3 regions of the Roseateles sp. GW821-FHT09G09 genome follow, and region 2 is predicted to be linked to each of the others. Evidence: predicted binding sites of a transcription regulator. Region 2 holds the regulator's gene; each other region holds the start of a gene.
What was found. Region 2 encodes LexA, which represses DNA repair genes until DNA is damaged. Its sites were predicted from a motif close to ACTGTATNNNNATACAGT; they were not measured.
Positions count from the first base shown of each region.

Region 1: imuA (translesion DNA synthesis-associated protein ImuA) is a predicted target of LexA. The motif match lies at 4,268-4,285, and genes of this name have one in related genera.
Region 3: imuA (translesion DNA synthesis-associated protein ImuA) is a predicted target of LexA. The motif match lies at 2,302-2,319, and genes of this name have one in related genera.

Region 1 is NZ_JBWKOG010000003.1:437,299-445,173, forward strand. Features, by position in the region: gene AC07O8_RS10425 (sigma-70 family RNA polymerase sigma factor) at 1-116, opposite strand, end outside; gene AC07O8_RS10430 (hypothetical protein) at 763-1,413, opposite strand; gene AC07O8_RS10435 (hypothetical protein) at 1,763-2,044, opposite strand; gene AC07O8_RS10440 (Y-family DNA polymerase) at 2,153-3,469, opposite strand; gene imuA (translesion DNA synthesis-associated protein ImuA) at 3,399-4,133, opposite strand; gene AC07O8_RS10450 (hypothetical protein) at 4,746-6,134, shown strand; gene AC07O8_RS10455 (hypothetical protein) at 6,668-7,066, opposite strand; gene AC07O8_RS10460 (hypothetical protein) at 7,240-7,875, shown strand, end outside.
Region 2 is NZ_JBWKOG010000010.1:182,777-190,651, forward strand. Features, by position in the region: gene AC07O8_RS24190 (organic hydroperoxide resistance protein) at 1-174, shown strand, start outside; gene AC07O8_RS24195 (asparaginase) at 289-1,224, opposite strand; gene lexA (transcriptional repressor LexA) at 1,338-2,015, shown strand; gene AC07O8_RS24205 (helix-hairpin-helix domain-containing protein) at 2,032-2,337, shown strand; tRNA gene AC07O8_RS24210 (tRNA-Asp) at 2,439-2,515, opposite strand; tRNA gene AC07O8_RS24215 (tRNA-Glu) at 2,618-2,693, opposite strand; tRNA gene AC07O8_RS24220 (tRNA-Ala) at 2,755-2,830, opposite strand; tRNA gene AC07O8_RS24225 (tRNA-Asp) at 2,878-2,954, opposite strand; tRNA gene AC07O8_RS24230 (tRNA-Glu) at 3,137-3,212, opposite strand; tRNA gene AC07O8_RS24235 (tRNA-Ala) at 3,256-3,331, opposite strand; gene gltX (glutamate--tRNA ligase) at 3,475-4,875, opposite strand; gene AC07O8_RS24245 (O-succinylhomoserine sulfhydrylase) at 4,872-6,107, opposite strand; gene purF (amidophosphoribosyltransferase) at 6,107-7,618, opposite strand; gene AC07O8_RS24255 (CvpA family protein) at 7,712-7,875, opposite strand, start outside.
Region 3 is NZ_JBWKOG010000002.1:3,676-11,550, reverse strand. Features, by position in the region: gene AC07O8_RS04905 (response regulator transcription factor) at 204-887, shown strand; gene AC07O8_RS04900 (sensor histidine kinase) at 877-2,268, shown strand; gene imuA (translesion DNA synthesis-associated protein ImuA) at 2,425-3,279, shown strand; gene AC07O8_RS04890 (Y-family DNA polymerase) at 3,230-4,645, shown strand; gene AC07O8_RS04885 (error-prone DNA polymerase) at 4,638-7,875, shown strand, end outside.

The sequences.
Region 1 (7,875 bases), on a different contig from region 2:
TCGTCCGCGCGGCCTTCGTCGCGTAGTACGCGCAGCGAGACCGAGAACAGGTGGGCGGAGGTCGCCCGGTAGAGGCGTTCGAAGGCTGCCCGGTCGCGCAGCGCGACGCGGGCCATCAGATGGCGGAGGGGATCGACGGGCTCCTGCGGAGAGGCTTCAGCGCTTGCGTTCATGGTTCCTTGATCAGGACGCCGCTCGGACGGACGGTCGCGGTTCTCGTGGAGCGCGCGACGACCCGGCCGCCCCGGACGGCGTGGTCTCGTCCGCGTCGGACGACGGACGAAGCAGTGCGTCAATTGTTCGCCAAGGGCTAAGCGCCGGCATGACGTGCCGCGTTCGACCGTGCGGCGTGCAGGACGCCTGCCCGCTGATGGTGCGGGATCCGGGGAATGGCCTCACCCTTTTTGGGTATTGCCGTTCACGCCGATTCGGCGATCACTCGAATCGCGCGCGATTCGTTGCAACGAACTGCGCCACTGTCGTTAGCGGACCGCCCAGACCTTCGAGCCCGATACTGTCGTCACCGCGCAGCAACCCCTGGCCACCCGGCTTCGCGAAGGGCTGATGCCGGCAGCGATGTAGCCTTCGGGCACCCGCGGGCACCCGCGCCGGATGAGCGCCGCACTCTCAATACCGGTCGTTGAGCCGTCAGCCGGCAAAGTGTGCCGCGACCGCTTCATGCCAGCAGCGTGAACTCGGTGGCTGCTCGTCGATGACGGCAATCGCTGCAAAGCCGCCGGCCGCATCAGGCTGATAGCGGGCCTACGCTTGCCAGCGGCCAGTCGCCTTGTCCAAGGTGTAGTGACGAAAGATGCCGACCTGCAATCGGTCTGGCGTTTGCTCATGAACGAACGCCTCGCCAACTACCATCTCAGCGCCACCATCGAGGTAGACCGCTACCGGAAGCTTCTCGCCGCCTTGGAGCGCCTTGCTGATGTCGATGCCGACTTCACCCAGGTACTCTGGGGTCGAGGCGACCACCTTGTATGCGCTCACCATGACGTCCGACGCGGAACAGAACTCCGGACCGCCTACCAGTCGCATGCGAGCAGGCACATCACGCATCGAAATATCCTTCTTGTCTGCGACGAAGTCTCGCGCGTCGACGTGTCCGCCAAGCACTTCCTGGGCGGCCACTTTCGCTGCAAAAGCCGCCGGCCGCAGCAGGCTGGGAGCGAGCCTACGCTTGCCAGCGGCCAGTCCCGTGTCCAAGGTGTAGTGACGAAAGATGTCGACATGCAATCGGTCCGGCGTTTGCTCATAAACGAACGCCTCGCCAACTACCATCTCAGCGCCACCGTCGAGGTAGACCACCACCGGAAGCTTTTCGCCACCTCGGAGCGCCTTGCCGATGTCGATGCCGACTTCGCCCAGGTACTCAGGGGCCGAGGCGACCACCTTGTATGCGCTCACCCTGACGTCCGACGCGGAGCAGAACTCCGGACCGTCTACAAGTCGCATGCGAGCAGACACATCACGCATCGAAATATCCCTTTGTCTGGCGATGAAGTCTCGCACATCGACGTGTCCGCCAAGCACTCTCTGGAACGCTCAGAGGGTCAGTCATTGCCACCTACAAGCATGTCGCCGTTGACGGGAGAAATGCGTACGCGTTCGACATCCCGAACCGCACTGCCGGTGCCTCGCTCGGACCGTACACAGCAACGGTCAGGACGACTGTCAACGGAAGCCCCGCCAACCTTCCAACAGACATTTAGCCGGATCAGGTAGTCACGGGCCTGTCCATATCGAATCGCGCGTTTCAGCTTTTCGGGTCTGGCGCAGCGTTTGGTCTGATCGCCACGTTTGTCTTCGGCGGCTTCCATTCAGCGCAGCATCGTTTGAACGCCTCGCGCTTGGCTGCGACGAGCTTGATGGCGCGTTCAATGGAATCAGTACAGTGCTCCGCGAAGACCCGGCGCTGCTGCAGGCCGCGCTCCAGCAGTGACCGCAATGCAGCCTCGCAACCGGGACCGGTGACGATGACCAGCGGGAACTCACAGTCCACCGGTGGCCGATGACCGATGCTCAGCACCCAGGCCATTTCATCGCCACCGCGGTAGTGCAGACCGCTTAGTACGGCGATGCTCGGGACGATCCCGAAGGATCGCGGCAGTGCCCGTGGAAGCTGGGTCAATACTCATGCGTGCCCTCAGCCGAACACGCCGTGAAGGAACCACGCAGTGCCGTCGTCCAACTTCGCCTGGAAGATCCAGAGTAGCCCGGCGTGCTTGGACTCGGCCAGCCAATAGTCACGCACGACAAGTCGACCTTGGTCGGTCGTCTCGTCGCGATCCCACCAGCCGGCCTCGACGCACTGCGGCCCAGCAAGGAGCTGCAACTCGCCCTGATACACCGGGCGGTTCTTGCGTACGGCCAACTTCAGCGGCTCAGGCAGCACCCAGGTGGGCTGAGGCAGTGGCGTGCTCGCTTTGAGCTTGCGCGGCTGCGGCGCTACCGCGGGCTGCCAGTGCCCCATCCATTCCTGGCGATGGTCCTCGCGTGTGACGCAGCGTTTCACCTTGTCCGGTCCGAGCCTGGCTGCCATTCGTTCGAGCACAAGGTGGAGCGACTCTCCGTCCTGCACCGTGTCGGGCAGCAGTGAGCCGCTGCTGCCGGCTAGGTCGTGGACCTGGTCGGCGATGAGCGCCAGGTCGCCCGCCGGCGCCAGCAGTTCGACCTTGGTCAGGTTTTCTGCCAGAAGCCTGCACAGGTGTTCGACATCACGGTTCGGATCGGCAGTGCCTACGCTCAGTGAACCGCCTTCGCCTGCGTCCTTCGACCGCATGGCGTCGTGCCACCAGCGCAGGGTGAAACCGGTAACGCCGGCGTGGCGCGCTGCGAGCCATCCGCACATCTGTACAAGCAGCCGTCGCGCGCCTTGCAAGAGCGCTGGCGCATGCTCCACGCGGAAAGGCAACTCGAGCTTCGCATTAAAGGTGTCGGGCAGCACCTCCCAAACGTGCAACTCCGGCGCGTGGCCATAGGCTCGGTCGAGCGCCTGCAAAAGCTCCTTGTCGAACCGCCGACTCAGGCCGCCGCGTGGCAGCGCACGAACGTCGCCCAGGGTCCGGCAGCCGGTCTGCGCGAGAGTCGTCGAATGCGGTCGAACTGCGGTGAGGCACTCCATGCGCAGGGCGTCGAGCATTTCTTCAAGCGGCCTTTTGAAGCCGTTCTCGATGCGCGATCGAGCCAAGGCGTGCGCTCCCAAGCTGGTGGCCGCCCACGCGACCTGTAGAACTCCAAGCTCCTCAGCTTCAGCCACGACACGGTCGCGCAAGGCGCGCTTGCCGCCGAATAGGCGCGTGCTGGCCTCGACCTCCATCAAGACGGCATCTTCGGAGACGGCGACGCGGGGCGTGAACTGCAACGCCCAGACGGCCACTGCTCGAAGTGCGTCAGGACTGGGAAGGCTCGAGGACGGGTTCTGGCTGGCGCACGGCGGCAGCAACAGGGCTGTCCACAGCATGGCTTGGCTCGACGGAAACGAGGCGACTCGGGTAGCGCAGCCTCGGGGTCATGATCTTGTTCAAGCCGCCGGGCATGGACGGCAACTTGAGTTGCCCCTCCACCGGAGAGCCCTTGCGCTTGAGCACTTGGACGGCGATCTGCCAGTCGGTCTCCACCCGCACCACGACGCGCAGCGGCGCAGCAGAAGAATCCCGTGCCGCCGACTCTGGCCGGCAGAGGAAGACTGGGCCTGTGCAGCGCGCAGCGAGCACCTGCAGCCGTCGGACCTGCTCTGCACGCACCAGCGGCAGCCAGGCGATGACTGCTCCGCAGCTGCCGGCCTTCACCAGTTGTTCGGTCGACCACAAGCGATCCTTCGGGGCATCGACATCCACCCAGACCAGATGGCGATCGTCCACACCATGGTGGCGAAGGCCGGGCATATGCGGCCATAGCGTAGGGCCGACCAGGGCCACAGTACGCCCTCGCTGCGTGATGGCCGCCATCATCGACACGAGCAGACGGAGTTCCACAACGGAAAATTGACTGACCAACACCTCGGTTAGCGCTGCGCAAGGCCAGCCCCCACCGGGCAAGGCGGCATCCAGCTGCGCAAAACCCGTGGGCTCTATGTCAGCGACCAAGCCTCCGAGCTGATTCCCTCGCCACAGCGCTGCTTCCACTGCGGCCGGCAAGGGTTCATGAACCTTTGCCTCAGCATCAGAGATTCCGTTCTGACTGGGTGAGGTCAGGCTGACAAGAGGCGACGCTCCCGCCAACCCGGGCGCGGCGGGTGACATCGTTCAGCAGCAAAAAGACTGTATGGACATACAGTATATGCACACCCAGCCGATGTCCAGTTTCGGTTGCAATACGGCTGATCGAGTCCGCCTATGTGTCCGGTCGATCACGAAAGCGCACCGCTGATTGGCGGCCACCCCGAGGGCACTGGTCCCTCTCGGGTCTCTAGGCGATGCTCCCTTGTTGACGGCGAGCTGACGAGCATGTCGGACTAGCGAAACAAGCCAAAGCTCGAGGCCCGTAGGCGGCGGAAGCACCTTCGCATAAGTCTGTGAAGTGAATGCTCCGCGAGCACGCGATGCAGGTGAGGAGGGATTTCGCTCGGTTGATTATCAGAGCAACTGAATGTCCGAACTTCCAGCCACGCGCTTGCAGGACAGTGCGAGAACAGCGCGTCCTCCGATCTTGTCGCCCGAAGATCTGGGCTGCACTCAAGCCAGAATGCGTGGCGCGCCAATACGCCAAGCCGAACAACAACACGGAGGAACCCGTCCATGCTGGTCAACATCGTCGGCAGCTTCAGCTTCGAACAACGGGGCGATGCCCTGTCCATCGGAACTGAAGAGTCCTCCGTCATGGTGGCAAATGGCTACGCGCGCCTGATGCCCCCTGAGCCCACCTATCTGATGTTCAAGGGGCCGGGGGTCAGTGCCCACGTACCCTATGGCGATGCCCCCACCACCGTTGACCATGGAGGACGGCAGTGGAGCAGCGATGACTGCCTGTTGGGCGGGGCCGCGAGCTATGGCGTGTGGCTCGCCGACGATTCGAACGGAACGCCGGTCGGCATCGTCCGCAACTGGGACGGCCAGCCCCTCGCAACCGTGCCCTACCTCGGCGGTCCGCGGCACTTCGCCAGCCAAGCCATGGTCTTCACAGAAGACGAGACGGCCCAGATTCACAGCCCGCAGGGCGAGTTGATCGCCAGCTTCGCCCTACAGGGTCAAGGCGCGGGCATTCAGCATCTGGCGCACTTCGCCGGGCTATGGGCATTTCTTCGCACGGATGGCGAAGCGCCGGTCTATCAGGTGTTCGATCTAGATCGGATGTCGGTGATCGCCGCGCTGCGCGTTGCCGACGCGATCTTCGCCCTGTGTCCGATGGAGAACGGCGACGTCCTGCTGGCGGATGCCGGAGGTCTGCAGCGCTGGAGCCCCTCGTCGCCGGACACCCTTCACCCGCTACACAGCTTCGAAACCCCGCTGGACGCTAATGAGGTCCAGATGCTGCTCTGGCACGATCCGCAGCACGCCTACGTGTCCATCGAACACGATCATGCACGCGACCGCCACACCCTGTTAGGCGTGCCACTGGTGGGAAGCAGTAGCGCTGCGGTGCAGACCCTGCATTGGTCCAGCGCCTGGGCCACATCCATCCATGGCGGCTTCCTGGCTGGGCAGAATTACTTGTCGCTTAAGCGCAAGACACTGCTGGGCGACAACGCCGTTCTGGTCTGGGCACCGGGCCAGCCGCTGTCGTCAGACATCTTTGAGCCCGCCGCCGACACCGCCGTCGAAGTCGAGCAATCGCAATCCGCAGTCAAGGGCAAGCATGGCTACCGAGTGCGGGTCGAGGATGACGATCCCAATCGAGCCGTGCGCCGTGCCGCGCTGGAGCTGGGCCGGTTACTGGGCGAGACCTGCAAGGGGCCCTACGTGCAGATCGACGAGGCGGTCGACCGTAAGTTCGACGGCGCATTCCATGTGGACATCGCATGCGCGAGCGTACCCACCGATTTCGAACGCGGCTTTCTGGACGCCTACCTTGGGTTCTTCCGAGACGAGGGCCACCTTCAACCGGCTGGAAGCAAGGCGCGCCTGTCCATTGCAATCTCTTGGACTCGCGGAAGCCCGAAGTTTCCCGTGGCTGTCATGGGCAAATAGTCTGTTCCCAGCGCGCCAGCTTGCTAGCCTGGTCACCACCCCGAGCACCCAGTGCGCGGAACTAGGGGCTCTTAACTGGCAGGGTTTCACGGCGCAGGACTTGTTCGCTCCCGGTTGAGGCTAATATGGAAACGCAGGCCCACGAACGATCAAGCAGAGGTGCGTGCGGCAGTTTGAGAACGCAAGACCGCCGTCACTGAGTAAGCGTCCGGCGAACTTGTCTTGAGATCCGCATTGCCGCCGACGACGATGGTGTCCATTAAAGACTGAACTGACCCCCAGAAGTTGGGCAGCCAGTGTCTGTGCCTAGGCGTTGATCTGCAACGGGGTTGAGCAAAATATCGGGGGTCGGCTTTGCAGCGGATGCGGTCCTTCGACTTGCTGAACTTGCGGCCCGGAAGCTGTCGTTCGACGTTCGCGCTCAGCGGGTTGTGCAGCCGTCCGCTGCAGCAAAAGGTTGGGCCAAGCGGCAACGTGCGCCTAGCATGCCAGGCACGAAGTTCACGGCGAGGTGAGCGACGACATAGGCACTGTCAAACATTGGTCTTCTTCCCAGTGACGATGGAAGCAATCAGTTCAATTGCCGTCGCCAGCCCAAGCATCACGGCGGCGCCTGTAAGCGAGAGCGAAATGGTGAGCGATGCTGCGTCAGTAGTCGGACTGCCGAGTAGTACCTTAAGTGCGGTGAAAGCCGCGCGACGGGTACTGACTTCCGTTCCGCTGGACTTGGCGCCAAGTCCCGAGGCTATTGGGACGTCATCACAATTGACCGTACCTTCCCGGAGCGCTGACGCGCAACGTCGCGCGTTCGATCGAGCGCGCCAGGCAACCGGCACTTGAGGGTGGACCGGGGTGAACAGGGCATACTCCTGACCGTCAAGAATTCTGAGGCTTTCGCCAAAGCTGTAGATAGAACCGGATGCGATCACCAAAGCTACCCGCCAAAGAAGAAGTCAAGTACAAGTACTACGCGGGGTTCTCGGACACATTTGTGCGAGACGTGCTCGACGGGTTCTCAACTGCAGCCACGCGCGTTCTCGACCCGTGGAACGGGAGCGGCACTACGACAAGCGTCTGCGCCCGGCGAGGCATTCAAAGCGTCGGCGTGGACATCAATCCTGCCATGCTGCCTGTAGCGTGGGCGCGGCTTGCTCGGGCAGATCTTGTGCTCGAACTGTGTAATCGCCTTGCCAGCCAGCGCATGCCGACCTTCTTTGCTCATGGCGGCGTGGCGCAGGACGATGACCTGCTATCAGTCTTGTTTGATTCAGAGTCCGCCGCAAATCTCCGCTGTCTGCGGGCCAGCTTCATTGGTGCCGCCCAAGCTGTAGCGGCCGGCCTCGACAACAACGAACTGCTGGCTCTCTCGGGCGCAGCGTTTGTCGCCCTGGCTGAGGTTCTGCGTGAGGCGCTTCGCCCTTTGCGTGGAACGAACCCCTCTTGGTTTAGCAGGCCCCGCAACCAGGGTGAGCGAATTCGGATAGGCCGGTCAGAACTCCACTCACTCATTTTGAAGAGCGTGGCTGGGTTGGAAGCCTCTGCCGTGGCGCTATCGAGCAACCGCTCGGACGATTTTCGGTGGCCCTGCCTAAGCGTTGGCGACTCCCGTTATGGCTTGAAGGGCTTGGGGAAATTTGACCTCGCAATTACTTCACCGCCATACTGCACGCGTATCGACTATGCAGTAGCAACGATTCCCGAGCTGCTGGCGTTAGGTGAGGCCGACCAGGCGGGATTTTCG
Region 2 (7,875 bases):
ATCGGCCCCCACGCCAACAAGCCGGGCGCCTTCGGCATCGCCGTGTCGATGAAGATCTCGGTGCCGGGCATGGACCGCGCCGCGCTGGAGAAGCTGGTCGCCGAGGCGCACGAGGTCTGCCCGTACTCCAACGCCACCCGCGGCAACATCGACGTCACGCTGACGATCGTCTGATCGTCCGGATCCGGCCCCATCCGGATTCGCGATGAAAAAAGCGCCGGCAATGCCGGCGCTTTTTCTTTGGCCCGATTCTTTGGTCCGATGCGGGATCAGCGATGCGCGACGGGATCAGCGCGGCCGCAGCAGCGTGAGCATCAATTCGATGCGCGCCGCCCAGGGCGACAGCGCGGCCGCGGGTTCGTCGCTCGCGCCGACGATGCGCCCCTGCGCGCATCGCGTCGTGCGCCAGACCGGGATGCCGGCGTCCTTGAGCGCCTGGACCGGCGCATCGAGCGCGCGGTTCAGCGTGCCGTTCCCGGTGCAGGCCAGCACCAGCCCCTGGAGCCCCGCGGCACGCCAGGCCTCCAGGGCGCGCGCGTCGGCCCCGCCGTGGCTGACCAGCACCTCGACCCACGGCCAGCGCGAAGCGTCCTCGGGCAGCAAGGTCGCGCTCAAGGCCTCGCCCTGGGGCCAATCGCGGAAGCGGCGCACGATCCCCTCCTCCACCACGGCCAGCGGCCCGGCGTCGGGCCCGGCCTCGAAGGCATCGAGGCGGTAGGTGTGCGTCTTGCGCAGCTCCAAGCCCGACCACACCTTCCCCGCAACGACCGCGACGACACCGCGCACGTCGTCGGCCTCGGCCACGGCCACCGCGTCGAGCAGGTTCTGCGGACCATCCGCCTGGATGGCCGTCGCCGGGCGCATCGCCGCCGTCAGGACGACCGGCTTCTCGGGCGCGAGCACGCGCTGCAGCAGGTAGGCGGTCTCCTCCAGCGTGTCGGTGCCGTGCGTGATCACGATGCCGCGCACCTCGGGGCGATCCAGATGCGCCCGCACCCGGCGCGCGAGGCGGGCCCAGGTCGCGTGATCCATGTCCTTGCTGTCGAGCTGCGCCAGTTGCTCAGCCTCGAGCGCCCTGGCCGCCAGCGCCGGCACCGCGCCCACCAACGCCGCCACCGACAGCGAGCCGGCCTTGTAGCCGACGTTGTCCGTCGCGCGCCCGGAAGCGCCGGCGATGGTCCCGCCGGTGCCGATGATCACGAGGGTCTGCGCCGCACTTTGCAATTTCTCGTCTCCTGTATAAAAATCCAGATGCTGGATGAATTCTCAGGCGGCCTCCGAACCCTCGGGTCGCCTCGTCTTCGACATCCGCCCCTCAATGGAACAAAGGCTTGCTCGTGGACACTCCGCCCAAACTCACCGCCCGGCAACAGCAGATCTTCGATCTGGTCCGCGACAGCATCGAGAGCACCGGCTCGCCACCCACCCGCGCGGAGATCGCGCAGCAACTGGGCTTCAAGTCCGCCAACGCCGCCGAGGAACACCTGCAGGCCTTGGCGCGCAAGGGCGTCATCGAACTGGTGGGCGGCACCGCTCGCGGGATCCGGTTGCCATCGACGGCATTGCGCCAGGTCAATCGCGCGCGGGAGCACAGCCAGTTCGCGCTGCCGCTGGCGAGCCTCGCGCAGCTGACCTTGCCGCTGGTGGGCCGGGTCGCCGCTGGCGCCCCCATCCTGGCCGAGGAACACGTCGAACAGCACTATAGCGTCGACCCCTCGATGTTCTCGAAGGCGCCGGACTTCCTGCTGCGCGTGAAAGGCATGAGCATGAAGGACATCGGCATCGTGGACGGCGACCTGCTCGCCGTGCAGAAGATCAGCGAGGCTCGCAACGGTCAGGTCGTCGTGGCGCGCATCGGGGAAGAGGTCACCGTGAAGCGCTTCCAGCGCCATGCCGACGGCATTCGCCTGCTGCCTGAAAACAGCGACTTCCAGCCGATCGAGGTCAGCCCGGACGAACAGTTTGCGATCGAGGGCCTGGCGGTCGGCCTGATCCGCTCCGGCGGCTTCCACTGAGCGCCAGGATTCCCTCATGAGCGCGCGAAAGACGCACACCAAGGCGGCTTCGGCTGCGGAATGCGCGTCGCTTCGGCAGATTCCCAACATCGGACCGGCGATGGTGCGCGATTTCGAGCGGATGGGGATTCGTCAGCCGGCGGATCTCGTCGGTGCCGATGCCTTTGCGCTGTATCAACGGATCTGCAAACTGACCGGTCAGCGGCACGATCCGTGCGTGCTGGATACCTATATGGCCGCCGTCGATTTCATGAACGGCGGCCCACCACGAGATTGGTGGAGTTATACGGCACAACGAAAGCGCGAATATCCGGATCTTTGATCTCGGACCCGTCGCAGCAAATGTCGCGCAACCAGTGGACGACGCCAGCGAACACACAAAAGAAAAAACCCTGCCGATTTGCATCGACAGGGTTTTAATGCTGGCGGAGTGGACGGGGCTCGAACCCGCGACCCCCGGCGTGACAGGCCGGTATTCTAACCAACTGAACTACCACTCCAGATACGACGCTATTGGGTGCATCGATATCATTTGCGAACAAGTTCTGCTGCAAGCCATCGGCTCCATGCAGAACCGTGATGCAGCCAAGCCTTGTCAAACTTGGCGTCCCCTAGGGGATTCGAACCCCTGTAGCCACCGTGAAAGGGTGGTGTCCTAGGCCTCTAGACGAAGGGGACTGGACTTGCTGTCTCGACTCGAACCGCGTGTACCTTGCAACCATCCCACCCGAAGGTGCTCTGGTGGAGGTAAGCGGGATCGAACCGCTGACCTCTTGCATGCCATGCAAGCGCTCTCCCAGCTGAGCTATACCCCCGAATGCTTTCGCATCGAATCGGTACGCCGCCCGAGTCTCAACTGTGTTGGCGGAGTGGACGGGACTCGAACCCGCGACCCCCGGCGTGACAGGCCGGTATTCTAACCAACTGAACTACCACTCCAGATACTCAAGATCTTTCGATCCGTCGCATCAAACTCATGTCGCTTTGATTCGATCAATTGCTTGATGTCATCGCTGCGTCGATTTCGTTACTGTACCTGATTTTGACAACGATCAAATCGAATTCCAAAGAATTTTTCGATTTTCTCATTCAATCTCTGGTCAGCAACCAAGTTCGAAACTTGGCGTCCCCTAGGGGATTCGAACCCCTGTAGCCACCGTGAAAGGGTGGTGTCCTAGGCCTCTAGACGAAGGGGACTGAACCTTCTTCCCTTGAACCGCGCGCCACGCAAACTGAAGTTTGGTGGAGGTAAGCGGGATCGAACCGCTGACCTCTTGCATGCCATGCAAGCGCTCTCCCAGCTGAGCTATACCCCCTTCGGGGATTCGACCCGGCTTCTTTTCGGCTCTTGAATTTCATCGGGGAGCTCGCGCTCCCCGTTTTGATTCATCGTCTGCCGCTTCGAAGTTCGTTTCGAACGTCGCGCTGTTCAAGCGAGAACGAGAGTATAGATCGAGTTTTAAACGGAACGCAAGCGGTTCAACAAAATTTCTTTGTCGAAAAGTTCCAGCACCGCGTCCACCGACGGGGTCTGCGAACGACCGCAGGCCAGCACCCGCACGGGAATCGCCAATTGCGGCATCTTCAAGCCATGCGCGCCGATGGTTTCCTTGATGGCCCCGCTGATGGCTGCCTTGTCCCACACCGGCAGCGCCTCGAGTTTGTCGGCGAAGGCCAGCACGGCCGGCTTCACCGCATCGGTCAGATGCTGGGCGCGATCGGCCTCGGTCGGCATCACCGGCGACACATACATCGCCAGCCAGTCCGCCAGGGCCACCGTGGTGGCGCAGCGATCCTTGAACAGCGCGCACATCGCTTCCAGGCGCTCCGGCGCGGCAAGTCCGCGCTTGGCGAGTTGGGCAGCGACCAGCGACGCCAAGCGCGCATCGTCCGCCTGCTTGATGTAATGCGCGTTGACCCATTCCAGCTTGGCCGGATCCCATTGCGCGGGGCTCTTGGAAATGTGGGAGCCGTCGAACCAGGACACCAGTTGCGCCACGCTGTAGAGCTCGTCATCGCCGTGACTCCAGCCCAGGCGCGACAGGTAGTTCAGCATCGCTTCGGGCAGGTAGCCGTTCTCCTCGTACGCGGTCACGCTGACCGCGCCGCGGCGCTTGGACAGCTTCAGGCCGTCGTCGCCCAAAATCACCGGGATGTGCCCGAACGACGGCAGCGACGCGCCCAGCGCGTTGAAGAGGTTGATCTGCCAGGGCGTGTTGTTGATGTGCTCGTCGCCGCGGAAGACGTGGGTGATCTTCATGTCCCAGTCGTCGATCACCACCGCGAAGTTGTAGGTCGGCACGCCATCCGGACGCAGCAGGATGAGGTCGTCGATCTCGCGGTTGTTGATCGTGATCGGTCCCTTGACGAGGTCGTCCCAGGTCACGTCGCCGTCGACCGGATTCTTGAAACGCACCACCGGCTCGATGCCCGCGGGGATCGCCGGCAGCGTCTTGCCCGCTTCCGGACGCCACGTGCCGTCGTAGCGACGCTTCTCGCCGCGCGCCTCCTGACCCGCCTTCATCGCGGCGAGCTCCTCGGGCGAGCAATAGCAGCGGTAGGCGGTGCCCGTCGCGATCATCTGCTCGATCACCGCGTGATAGCGCGCCAGGCGCTGCATCTGGTAGACCGGACCTTCGTCGTACGCGAGGCCCAGCCACTTCATCGATGCCAGGATCTGGTCGACCGAATCCTGCGTCGAGCGCGCGACGTCGGTGTCCTCGATGCGCAGCACGAATTCGCCGCCGTGGTGGCGCGCATAGGCCCACGAGAAGAGCGCCGTGCGCGCCGTGCCGAGGTGCAGGAAGCCCGTCGGCGACGGGGCGATGCGGGTGCGGACCGGGGTGGAGGGAGTCGTCATAGGGAATTCAAACCGCGGGCCAGATCGGCCTTGATGTCTTCGATGTCTTCCAGGCCGACCGCGACGCGGATCAGGCTCTGCGTGATGCCGGCCGCCTGGCGTTGCGGCTCGGTGAGCCGGCCGTGCGAGGTGCTGGCCGGATGCGTGATGGTGGTCTTGGTGTCGCCGAGGTTGGCGGTGATCGAGCAGATCTTCGTCCGGTCGATCACGTGGAAGGCGACGGCACGGCCGTTGTCGTCCGCACGGCCCTTGACGATGAACGACACCACCGCCCCACCCTGCCCGCCTTGCTGGCGCATCGCCAGCGCGTGCTGCGGATGCGACTTCAGGCCCGGGTAGTAGACGCGCTCGACGGCGGGATGCGCCTCCAGCCATTCGGCCAGCACCGCGGCGCTGGCGGTCTGCGCCTTCATGCGCACCGACAGCGTCTCCATGCCCTTGAGCACGACCCAGGCGTTGAACGGCGACAGCGACATGCCCACCGACCGCATCACCGGCGTGAACACCTCGTCGACGTGTTTCGCGGAGGCGCAGATCGCGCCCGCGATCACGCGGCCCTGGCCGTCGAGGTACTTGGTGCCGGAATGGATGATGAAGTCCGCACCCATCTTCGCCGGCTGCTGCAACGCGGGGGAGGCGAAGCAGTTGTCGACGGCCAGCAGCGCGCCATGCGCGTGCGCGATGTCCGCCAGCGCGGCGACGTCGCAGACCTCGGTCAGCGGGTTGGTCGGCGTCTCGGCGAACAGCAGCCTGGTATTGGGCTGCAACGCGTTCTTCCACTCGGTCAGGTCGGTCTGCGACACGAAGGTCGTCTGGACGCCGAACTTCCCGAACTCGCCCTGCAGCAGCTTGATCGTCGAGCCGAACACCGAGCGCGAGCAGACCACATGGTCGCCTGACTTCAGCAGGCCCATGACCAGCAGCATGATCGCCGACATGCCCGACGAGGTCGCGATGCAGGCCTCGGTGCCTTCGAGCGCGGCAAGCCGGCGCTCCATCATCATCACCGTCGGATTCGAGAAGCGGCTGTAGACGAAGGCCTCTTCCTCGTTGGCGAATCGGCGCGCGGCGGTGGCCGCGTCCGGGTGCACGAAGGAGCTGGTCAGGTACAGCGCTTCCGAGTTCTCGCCCCAGGGCGACGGCGGCAGGCCTTCGCGGACGGCGAGCGTGTCCATCCGGACATCCGCCGGCAGGTCCACGCGCGGGATGCCGCCCTTCTTGTCATTCCCCATCACTGGTCTCCACCGCTCTGCAGCGCCAGACGGCTGCGTGCCGGCAGGTCCTCTTCCTCGGGCTGGGACTTGCGCTGCGCCTGCATGGTCGCGAAGTCCTCGACCGACACGTCGCCGGTGATGTAGGTGCCGTCGAAACAGGAGGCCTCGAAGCCGTTCAACCCCGGACGGAGCTGGCCGACCACGCGCTTCATCGCGTCGACGTCCTGGTAGATCAGCGCGTCGGCGCCGATGAACTGGCGGATCTCCTCGATCGAGCGGCCATGGGCGATCAGCTCTTCCTTGGTCGGCATGTCGATGCCGTAGACGTTGGGGAAGCGCACCGGCGGCGCGGCCGAAGCCAGGTAGACCTTGTTCGCGCCGGCCTCGCGGGCCATCTGGACGATTTCCTTGGACGTCGTGCCGCGCACGATGGAGTCGTCGACCAGCAGCACGTTGCGGCCCTTGAACTCGAGGCCGATCGCATTGAGCTTCTGGCGCACCGACTTCTTGCGCGTGGACTGGCCCGGCATGATGAAAGTCCGGCCGACGTAGCGGTTCTTGACGAAGCCCTCGCGGTACGGCTTGCCGATGCGGTGCGCGAGCTGCATCGCCGACGGGCGGCTGGATTCTGGGATGGGGATGACGACGTCGATCTCGCTCGGCGGGATCGTCGAGATCAGGCGCTGGGCCAGCGTCTCGCCCATGTTCAGGCGGGCCTGGTAGACCGAGATGCCGTCCATCACCGAGTCCGGGCGCGCCAGGTAGACGAACTCGAACATGCAGGGATTCAGCGTCGGGTGCTCGGCGCACTGCTGCGTGTGGACCGTGCCGGCGGTGTCGATGAACAGGGCCTCGCCGGGCGCGAGGTCGCGCGTGAGCACGTGGCCGGTGCCTTCGAGTGCCACGCTCTCGCTGGCGACCATGACCTCGCCGTCGGCCGCCTGCCCGAAGCACAGCGGGCGGATGCCGTACGGGTCGCGGAACGCGAGCAGACCGTGGCCGGCGATCAGCGCGATCACGGCGTAGGAGCCCTTGATGCGCTTGTGCACGGTGCCCACGGCCTTGAAGATCTGCGCCGGTGTCAACGGCAGGTCGCGGCCGGCCATCTCGAGCTCATGCGCGAGCACGTTGATCAGGACCTCGGTGTCGCTCTCGGTGTTGATGTGGCGGCGATCGACGTCGAACAGCTCGGCCTTCAGCGCATGCGCGTTGGTCAGGTTGCCGTTGTGGACCAGCACGATGCCGTAAGGCGCGTTGACGTAGAACGGCTGCGCCTCTTCCTCGGAATAGGCGTTGCCAGCCGTCGGATAACGGACCTGGCCGAGGCCGACGCTGCCGGGCAGCCCGCGCATGTTGCGGGTGCGGAACACGTCGCGCACCATGCCGCGCGCCTTGTGCATGAAGCACTTCTGACCCTGCATCGTGACGATGCCGGCCGCGTCCTGGCCGCGATGCTGCAGCAGCAGCAGCGCGTCATAGATCAGCTGGTTGACCGGCGCCTTGGAAATCACACCGACGATGCCGCACATGGGAGGTCCTTAATGCTTCGGGAACAGGAGGAAAACGACGAGAAAACGACGAAAGAACAACGAGAAAGGCGACGGCCGGAGCGTTCGTGACGCTCAGGCCGGAATGTAGTCCTGCAGGGCCGCGGGCAACAGCGGCTTCACCTGCGTGAGGGTGGCTTGCAGCCAGGGAGCGATCCGGGATTCCGCCCATGGGCGCGACCGCACGGCCGGGGTCATGTCGACGATGACGGTCGCCAGCAGCGCCAGCAACGCCGCGC
Region 3 (7,875 bases), on a different contig from region 2:
CCCGGTAATGGCCCGCTGTTCGCCCCAATCCCGGGCGATGCCCCTCACAGGGGCCCTGCCGACAGCCCGCGGACAGGTCGGGAGGGCCTCGCTCGCATAGCATTCCTCACATCCGCGGGCCCCGACGGGGGGAACTCCTTCCCTCCAGGACCCGTCCCCCAGGACGACGCGGCGCACGGCGCCGCAGGAACGAGAGCCACGTGATGAAGCTGCTGGTCATCGAAGACAACCCGGACATCGTCGCCAACCTGTTCGCCTACCTCGAGCCGATGGGCTACGCGCTGGACGTGGCCCGCAACGGCCTGGGCGGCCTGGCGCAAGCCGCCGCCGGCTCCTACGACGCGATCGTGCTGGACCTGACCCTGCCCGGCCTGGACGGCCTGGACGTCGCCCGGCGCCTGCGCAAGGACTTCAGGCGCCCCACCCCCATCCTCATGCTGACCGCCCGCGACACCATCGCCGACAAGGTCACCGGCTTCGAGAGCGGCGCCGACGACTACCTCGTCAAGCCCTTCTCGCTGGTCGAGCTGGAGATCCGGCTCAAGGCGCTGATGCGGCGCTCGCACGGCCTGAACCTCAGCTCGGCGGTCAGCTACGCGGACGTCAACTTCGACCCCGACACGCTGGAGGCCACCCGCGCCGGCAAGCCGCTGCAGCTGACGCCCACCGGCTACAAGCTGCTGTCCGCGCTGCTGCGCGAGGCGCCCAAGCTGGTCCGCCGCGAAGACCTCGAGCGCGAGGTCTGGGGCAACGACCCGCCCGACAGCGACGCGCTGCGCACCCACATCCACGCGCTGCGCGCGGCGCTGGACAAGCCCTTCCCCGTCCCGCTGCTGAAGACCCACCCGGGCATCGGCTACCGGCTGGTGTCGCCCGATGCGGGATGAGCCGCGGCACGGTCTCGGCGATCCACGCGACATCCAACGCGCCCCCCCACGCGACCCCCCCCGCGGCGCCGGCCGCACGAAGGCCGCGCCCACCACGCTGCGCACGCGCGTGGCCGCCGCCTTCCTGCTGCTGACGCTGCTGGTCTGCGGCGCCTTCGCGGTCGCCGCGGTGCGCATCGCCTCCAGCATCGAGGACCGCCTCGTCGACCAGCGCCTGGACCGCACCGCCGACGAGCTCATCGCCCGCGAGAAGCAGGGCCTGGAAGCCGACCTGCCGCCCAGCGTCACGCTCTACAAGGGCGATGCGATCCCGCCGGCGCTGCGCGGCAAGCCGCCGGGCAAGTACACGCTGCCGCAGGAAGACGCCACCTTCACCGCGCTGGTCCGCGACGACCTCGGGACGGTCTTCGTGCTGACCGACCGCGACGAGGACTTCGCCAAGATCGAGGCCGGCGTCTACGGCCTGCTCGGTCTGGCCTTCGTGTGCTGCCTGGGCCTGGCGCTGTTCCTGGCGCAGCTGACCGCGAGCCGCATCGTCGCGCCGGTGACCGCGCTGGCCCGCGCGGTCGAGACCGACGCCGCGCCGCGCGAATACCCGCTGCTGGACTCCACCGACGAACTGGGCGTGCTGTCGCGCGCGTTCGCGGCCAAGACCGAGGCCCAGCAGCGCTACCTGGACCGCGAGCGCTGGTTCACCGGCGACGTCAGCCATGAGCTGCGCACGCCGCTGGCGGTCATGCTGGGCGCCGCGGAGATCCTGAAGGCGCGCCTGCACGGCCGCGACGACATGGTCGAGCTGGCCGAGCGCATCCGGCGCACTGCGGCCGACACCAGCGAGCGCGTCGTCGCGATGCTGCTGCTGTCGCGCGACCCGGCCAGCATCGGCGCGCCGCCGACCGCGCTGCTGCCGCTGCTGCGCCAGGAGATGGAGCGCTGCCGGCCGCTGCTCAAGGGCAAGGCGGTCGAGATGACGCTGCACGCCGCGCCCGCCGACGCCGGCCTGGAAGTGCCCGCGCGGCCCGAGCTCGCGGCCATCGCGCTGGGCAACCTGATCCGCAACGCCTGCCAGTTCACCGACGAGGGTCGCGTTGACATCCGGCTCGAGGCCGGCCGCGTGGTCATCGAGGACACCGGCATCGGCATCCCGCCGGCCGTGCGCGACCGGATCTTCGACCGCTTCATGCAGGTCGACCCGGCCGGTGCCGGCAGCGCGGGCCTGGGCCTGGCGATCGTCAAGCGCGTCGCCGAGCACCTGGGCTGGACCGTCAGCCTGGAGGCGCCGGGCCGGGGAGGGACGCGATTCGTCCTGACTTTCCCCGCTTCGCCCGCAGCCGCCCCGTTGCCGAGAGGCCAGTCCGGAGATTCCGCCCACCTGGCTTGAAACAGCCCTGGACGGGGAGCGTCGTCGCCCTATACTGTATGCACATACAGTCACTCAACGCCGGTTGCTCGACCGGCGTTTCTGTCTCCGACGACGACCACCATGTCTCCCCTCTCCACCCCCCTTGTCCCGCTCCCGCTACCGCTCCCGCCGGCCGTGGCCGACGCGCTCTGGCGTGGCGACGAACTGGGGCGCGGCACCGACACCGTCTGGCCGAGCGGCTTCGACGCGCTCGATGCCGAACTGCCGGGCGGCGGCTGGCCCGGGCGCCAGCTGACCGAAGTGCTGCTGCCGCAGTTCTCGCTGGCCGAATGGCGGCTGGCGGGACCGGCGTTGCGACGCGTCGTCGCTGACGGCGCCGCGGTGGCGATGGTCGGACCGCCCAAGCGCCCTCACCTGCCCGGACTGATGCACCTGGGGCTGGACGAGCGGCACCTCGTCTGGATCGATGCCCGCGCGCCGTCCGAGCGGCTCTGGTGCGCCGAACAACTGATCAAGTCCAACGCCGCCGGCGCGGTGCTGGCCTGGATGCCGCAGGCCGCGCCCGAGCAGTTGCGGCGGCTGCAGGTGCTGGCGCAGTCGTTCGAAGGGCCGGTGTTCCTGTTCCGGCCGTTGTCGGCGCGCCATGACCCGTCACCGGCCCCGCTGCGCGTGCTGGCGACGATCGCCGTCGACTGGGCCCTGGACGTCCAGATCCTCAAGCGCAAGGGCCCCGCGCACGAGACCCCGCTGCGGCTGGCCTCGATCCCCGGCGGGCTCGAGCGCGTGCTGACGCCGCGCGTCATGCAGCCCAGCACGATGCGCCCGGTCGCCCCGGTGCCCGTGCCGGCCCCTGCGCCGGCCCCTGCGTCGGGCCCTGCGTCGGTTTGGGCCCCGGTCGTGGAGGCCGACGCGTCCGCCGACGCCGCTGCCCTGTCCCCGCGCGAGCCCGTCGCGCTCGCCCTGTTCCCGGAGTTCTCCCATGTTGTGGGTCGCGCTGATCCTGCCGCCTCGTCCGCCGGCGCCGTTTGAGGACCCGGCGACCGCGCCGCCGCCGCATCCCTGGGGGGTCTGCGCGGAGACGCAGGCGGGGCTCGCGGTGTGGTGCCTGCAGTTCACGCCGCGCGTGGCCTTGATGGAGGACGCCGTGGTGATGGAGGTCGAGGCCAGCCTGCGCCTGTTCCGGGGCCTGCCCGCGTTGAAGGCGCGCCTGAGCGACGAGGCGCCCGACCTGGGCGCCGTCGGCATCGGCTGGGCGCCGTCGGCCACGGCCGCGCTGGTGCTGGCGCGTTGCGGCGTGCTCGACCTCGGTGGACGCCTGCTGCAGGCGGTGCTGGACCCGCTGCCGCTGCAGACGCTCAGCGCCGGCGCGGAACACGCCGAGCCGCTGAGCCGCGCCGGCATCAACACGCTGGGCCAGTTGCGGGCGCTGCCGCGCGGCGGCATCAGCCGGCGCTTCGGCGCGGCGCTGCTGACGATGCTGGACCAGGCCTACGGGCTGCGGCCCGAGGCGCACGCCTGGGTCGCCCTGCCCGAGGATTTTCACGCCCGTGTCGAACTGCCCAGCCGCGAGGACCACGCGCCCGCGTTGCTGCTGGGCGTGCGCCCGCTGCTGATGCGGCTGTGCGGCTGGCTGGCCGCGCGCCACGCCGGCGCCACCGGCGTCACGCTGCACTGGGTGCACGACTCGATGCGCGCCAAGGACGCCGGCGAAGGCGGTTGCCTCACGGTGCGCACGGCCGAACCGATCCGCGAGCTCGAACACTTCTGCCGGCTGATGGCCGAGCACCTGGCCAAGACCCAGCTGCTGGCGCCGGTCGGCGAGTTGAGGCTGGAAGCGGTCGGCGTGCAGGCGCTGGTCGAGGACAGCGGCTCCCTGCTCCCCGACGTCGTGCGCACCGGCGAGACGCTCTACCTGACGCTGGAGCGCATCGCCGCGCGGCTCGGGCCGGAGCGCGTGCTGCAGCCCGTGCTCGCCGACGATCACCGGCCCGAATGGATGACGCGCTGGCGGACCTGCGGCGACGGCCGGACCCCGTCGCGTCGCCAGGGCCACCGGGGCCGTCACGCGGCGGTGCGCGCGCCGGACGTCCCGGAACCCGCCTTCCTGCTCGATCCGCCGCTGCGGCTGGCGGTGCGCGACCACCGGCCGCATTACCAGGGCCCGCTGACCCTGCTGATCGGCCCGGACCGCGTCGAAGGCGGCTGGTGGGACCGCGTACCCGCCACGGACCAGCAGGAGCAACATCATCGCCAGGTCACCCGCGACTACTGGATCGCCGTCAACGAGAACGCCGGCGTCCTCGCCGTCTATCAGCAACGGTTGACCGCGGTGGGGAACGAGGGCGACGACAAGCCTGCCGTCGAGGCGTGGTACCTCCACGGGATGTATGCCTGATGCCGCCGCCCCGGAGGGCTCGGCGCTCCCCGCTTACGCCGAGCTGCGCTGCCTCAGCAACTTCAGTTTCCTGAAGGGCGCGAGCTGGCCGGAGGAACTGGTCGAGCGCGCCAAGGAGCTCGGCTACGCCGCGCTCGCGGTCACCGACGAATGCAGCATGGCCGGCATGGTGCGTGCGCACGTGGCCGCGAAGCAGCATGGGATGACGCTGCTGGTGGGGAGCCAGTTCCTCATTGAACCCGGCCCGGACCCGGACCCGGAAGACGAGGGCCGGTTCACGCTGGTCGTGCTGGCCTGCAGCCTCAACGGCTACGGCAACCTGTGCCAGTTCATCTCGCGATTGCGGCGCTCGTCCGAAAAAGGCACCTACCGCTGCACGCTCGCCGACATCGGCCCGCAGACGCTGGACGACTGCGTCGTGATCGCCTGCCCGGACCGGCATGCCACGCCGGCGCAATTGCTGTCCATGGCGCGCTGGCTGCTGTCGCGCTTCACCGGGCGTTGCTGGCTGGGCATCGACCAGCCCCAGCATGCCGACGACGAGATCCGCCTGCTGCGCCTGCGCGAGGCCGGCGCGCTGACCGAGATCCCGCTGGTGGCTGTCGGCGACGTGACCATGCATGTGCGCAGCCGCAAGCCGCTGCAGGACGTGCTGACCGCGACCCGGCTGGGCAAGCCGCTGACCGACTGCGGCCAGGCGTTGGACCGCAACGCGGAGCGGCACCTGCGCCACCGCGGCCGTCTGGCGCTCAGCTTCCCGGCCGAGCTCCTCGCCGAGACGCTGCGCGTGATCGAGCGCTGCGATTTCAGCCTCGACGAACTGCGCTACCACTACCCGTCCGAGGTCGTGCCCGACGGCGAGACGCCGGCCAGCCATCTGCGGCGGATCACTTACGAAGGCGCGGGCCGGCGCTGGCCGGCGGGCATTCCGGCCGCGGCCAGCGAGCAGATCGAGCGCGAACTCGCGCTGATCGAGGACCTGGGTTACGAGCACTACTTCCTGACGGTGGCCGACATCGTCCACTTCGCGCGCTCGCAGGGCATCCTGTGCCAGGGTCGCGGCAGCGCGGCCAACTCCATCGTCTGCTTCTGCACGCATGTGACCGAGGTCGACCCGGACCGGACGCAGGTGCTGTTCGAGCGCTTCATCAGCAAGGAGCGCAACGAGCCGCCGGACATCGACATCGACTTCGAACATGAGCGCCGCGAGGAGGTCATCCAGTACCTCTACCGCAAGTACACCCGCGAGCGCGCGGCACTGGCGGCGGTGGTGATCTCCTACCGCGTGAAGAGCGCGCTGCGCGACGTCGGCAAGGCGCTGGGCTTCGAGCCCGAGGTGCTGGACACGCTGTGCAGCAACCACCAGTGGTGGGACGGCCAGACGATCGATGCGGAGCGGCTGCGCGAGTCCGGGCTCGAGGCCGACGACCTCGCGGTGCGTCAACTGGTCGAGATCACCTCGGAGCTGCTGGGCTTCCCTCGGCACCTGTCGCAACACCCGGGCGGCTTCGTGCTGACGCACGGGCCGCTGACGCGCATGGTGCCGGTGGAGAACGCGTCGATGCCCGACCGCACCGTCATCGAGTGGGACAAGGACGACCTCGACGCGGTGGGGCTGCTCAAGGTCGACGTGCTGGGGCTGGGCATGCTGACGGCGATCCGCAAGACGCTGGACTTCGTCGGCAAGCGCCAGCGCTATCCGTTCGAGCTGAAGGACATCCCGGACGGGGACGATGAGACCTACCGGATGATCCAGCGCGCCGAGACCATCGGCGTGTTCCAGATCGAGAGCCGCGCGCAACGCAGCATGCTGCCGCGATTGAAGCCGAAGAACTTCTACGACCTGGTCATCGAAGTCGCGATCGTGCGACCGGGGCCGATCCAGGGCGGCATGGTGCATCCCTACCTGCAGCGCCGGCAGGAACTGGAGCCCGTCGTTTATCCGCCGGGGCTGGAGTCCGTCCTGGAACGCACGCTGGGCATCCCGGTGTTCCAGGAGCAGGTGATGCAGATCGCGATGATCGCCGCCGGTTTCACCGGCGGGGAGGCCGACGATCTCCGCCGCTCGATGGCCGCGTGGAAGCGCAAGGGCAGCCTGGAGAAATACCGCGAGAAGCTGATCGACGGGATGCGGGAACGCGACTATCCGGTGTCCTTCGCCGAGCAGATCTTCGAGCAGATCAAGGGCTTCTCGGAGTACGGTTTTCCGGAGTCGCATGCGGCCTCGTTCGCACTGCTGGTCTACACGAGCAGCTGGTTGAAACGCCATCACCCGGCGGAGTTCTTGGCGGGGCTGTTGAACGCGCAGCCGCTGGGGTTCTATTCGCCGAGTCAGCTGGTGCAGGAGGCCAGACGCCAGGGCGTCGGGAAGCAGCGTGTGGAGGTGCTACCGCCCGACGTGATGCACAGCGACTGGGACTGCACGCTGGAGCGCGCGGATGGTCGCGTCATCCGGCCGACGCAGCGCGGCGCGGCGGCCGACACGATCGACGCGTTGCCGCTGGACGAGGACGGCATCGTCGTGGAGGATGACGGCGACCCCTTCCTCGACGCGGAGGAAGCGTTGGCGGCCGACGCGGCGCCGGTGAAGGTGCGATTGGGATTGCGGCTGGTCAAGGGCTTGCAGCAGGCCTCGGCGGGACTGATCTGCCGGGAGCGTCGGAACGGCCCCTTCAACGACGCGGAGGATCTGGCGCGTCGCACCGGGTTGAACCAGCAGCAGATGACGATGCTGGCCGCAGGCGATGCGCTGACCAGCATCAGCGGGCACCGCCGCCAGCAGATGTGGGACGCGGCCGCGCAGCACGCGCCGCCGCCGCTGCTGGCGTCGGCGCCGGTGCAGGAGGACTTCCTCGCACTGCCGCAGGCGCCGGAGGGCGAGGAGATCGTTTTCGACTACGCCTCGCTGGGCCTGACGCTGCGCCGCCATCCGCTGTCGCTGCTGCGGTCGCTGTTGCGCGAACAGCGCTGGATGTCGGCGGAGGAACTGAACGAGTTGCCCGACGGCCGACCGGCGCGCGGCTGCGGCATCGTGACCGTCAAGCAGCAGCCGGCGACGGCCAAGGGCACGATCTTCATCTCGCTCGAGGACGAGACCGGCGACATCCAGGTCATCGTCCACCGCGCGCTGTGGCAGCGGCAGCGCCACGTCATGCTGCATTCGCGGCTGATGGCGGTGAAGGGCAAGTGGCAGCGCAGCGGCGAGGTGCGCAACCTCATCGCCGGACACC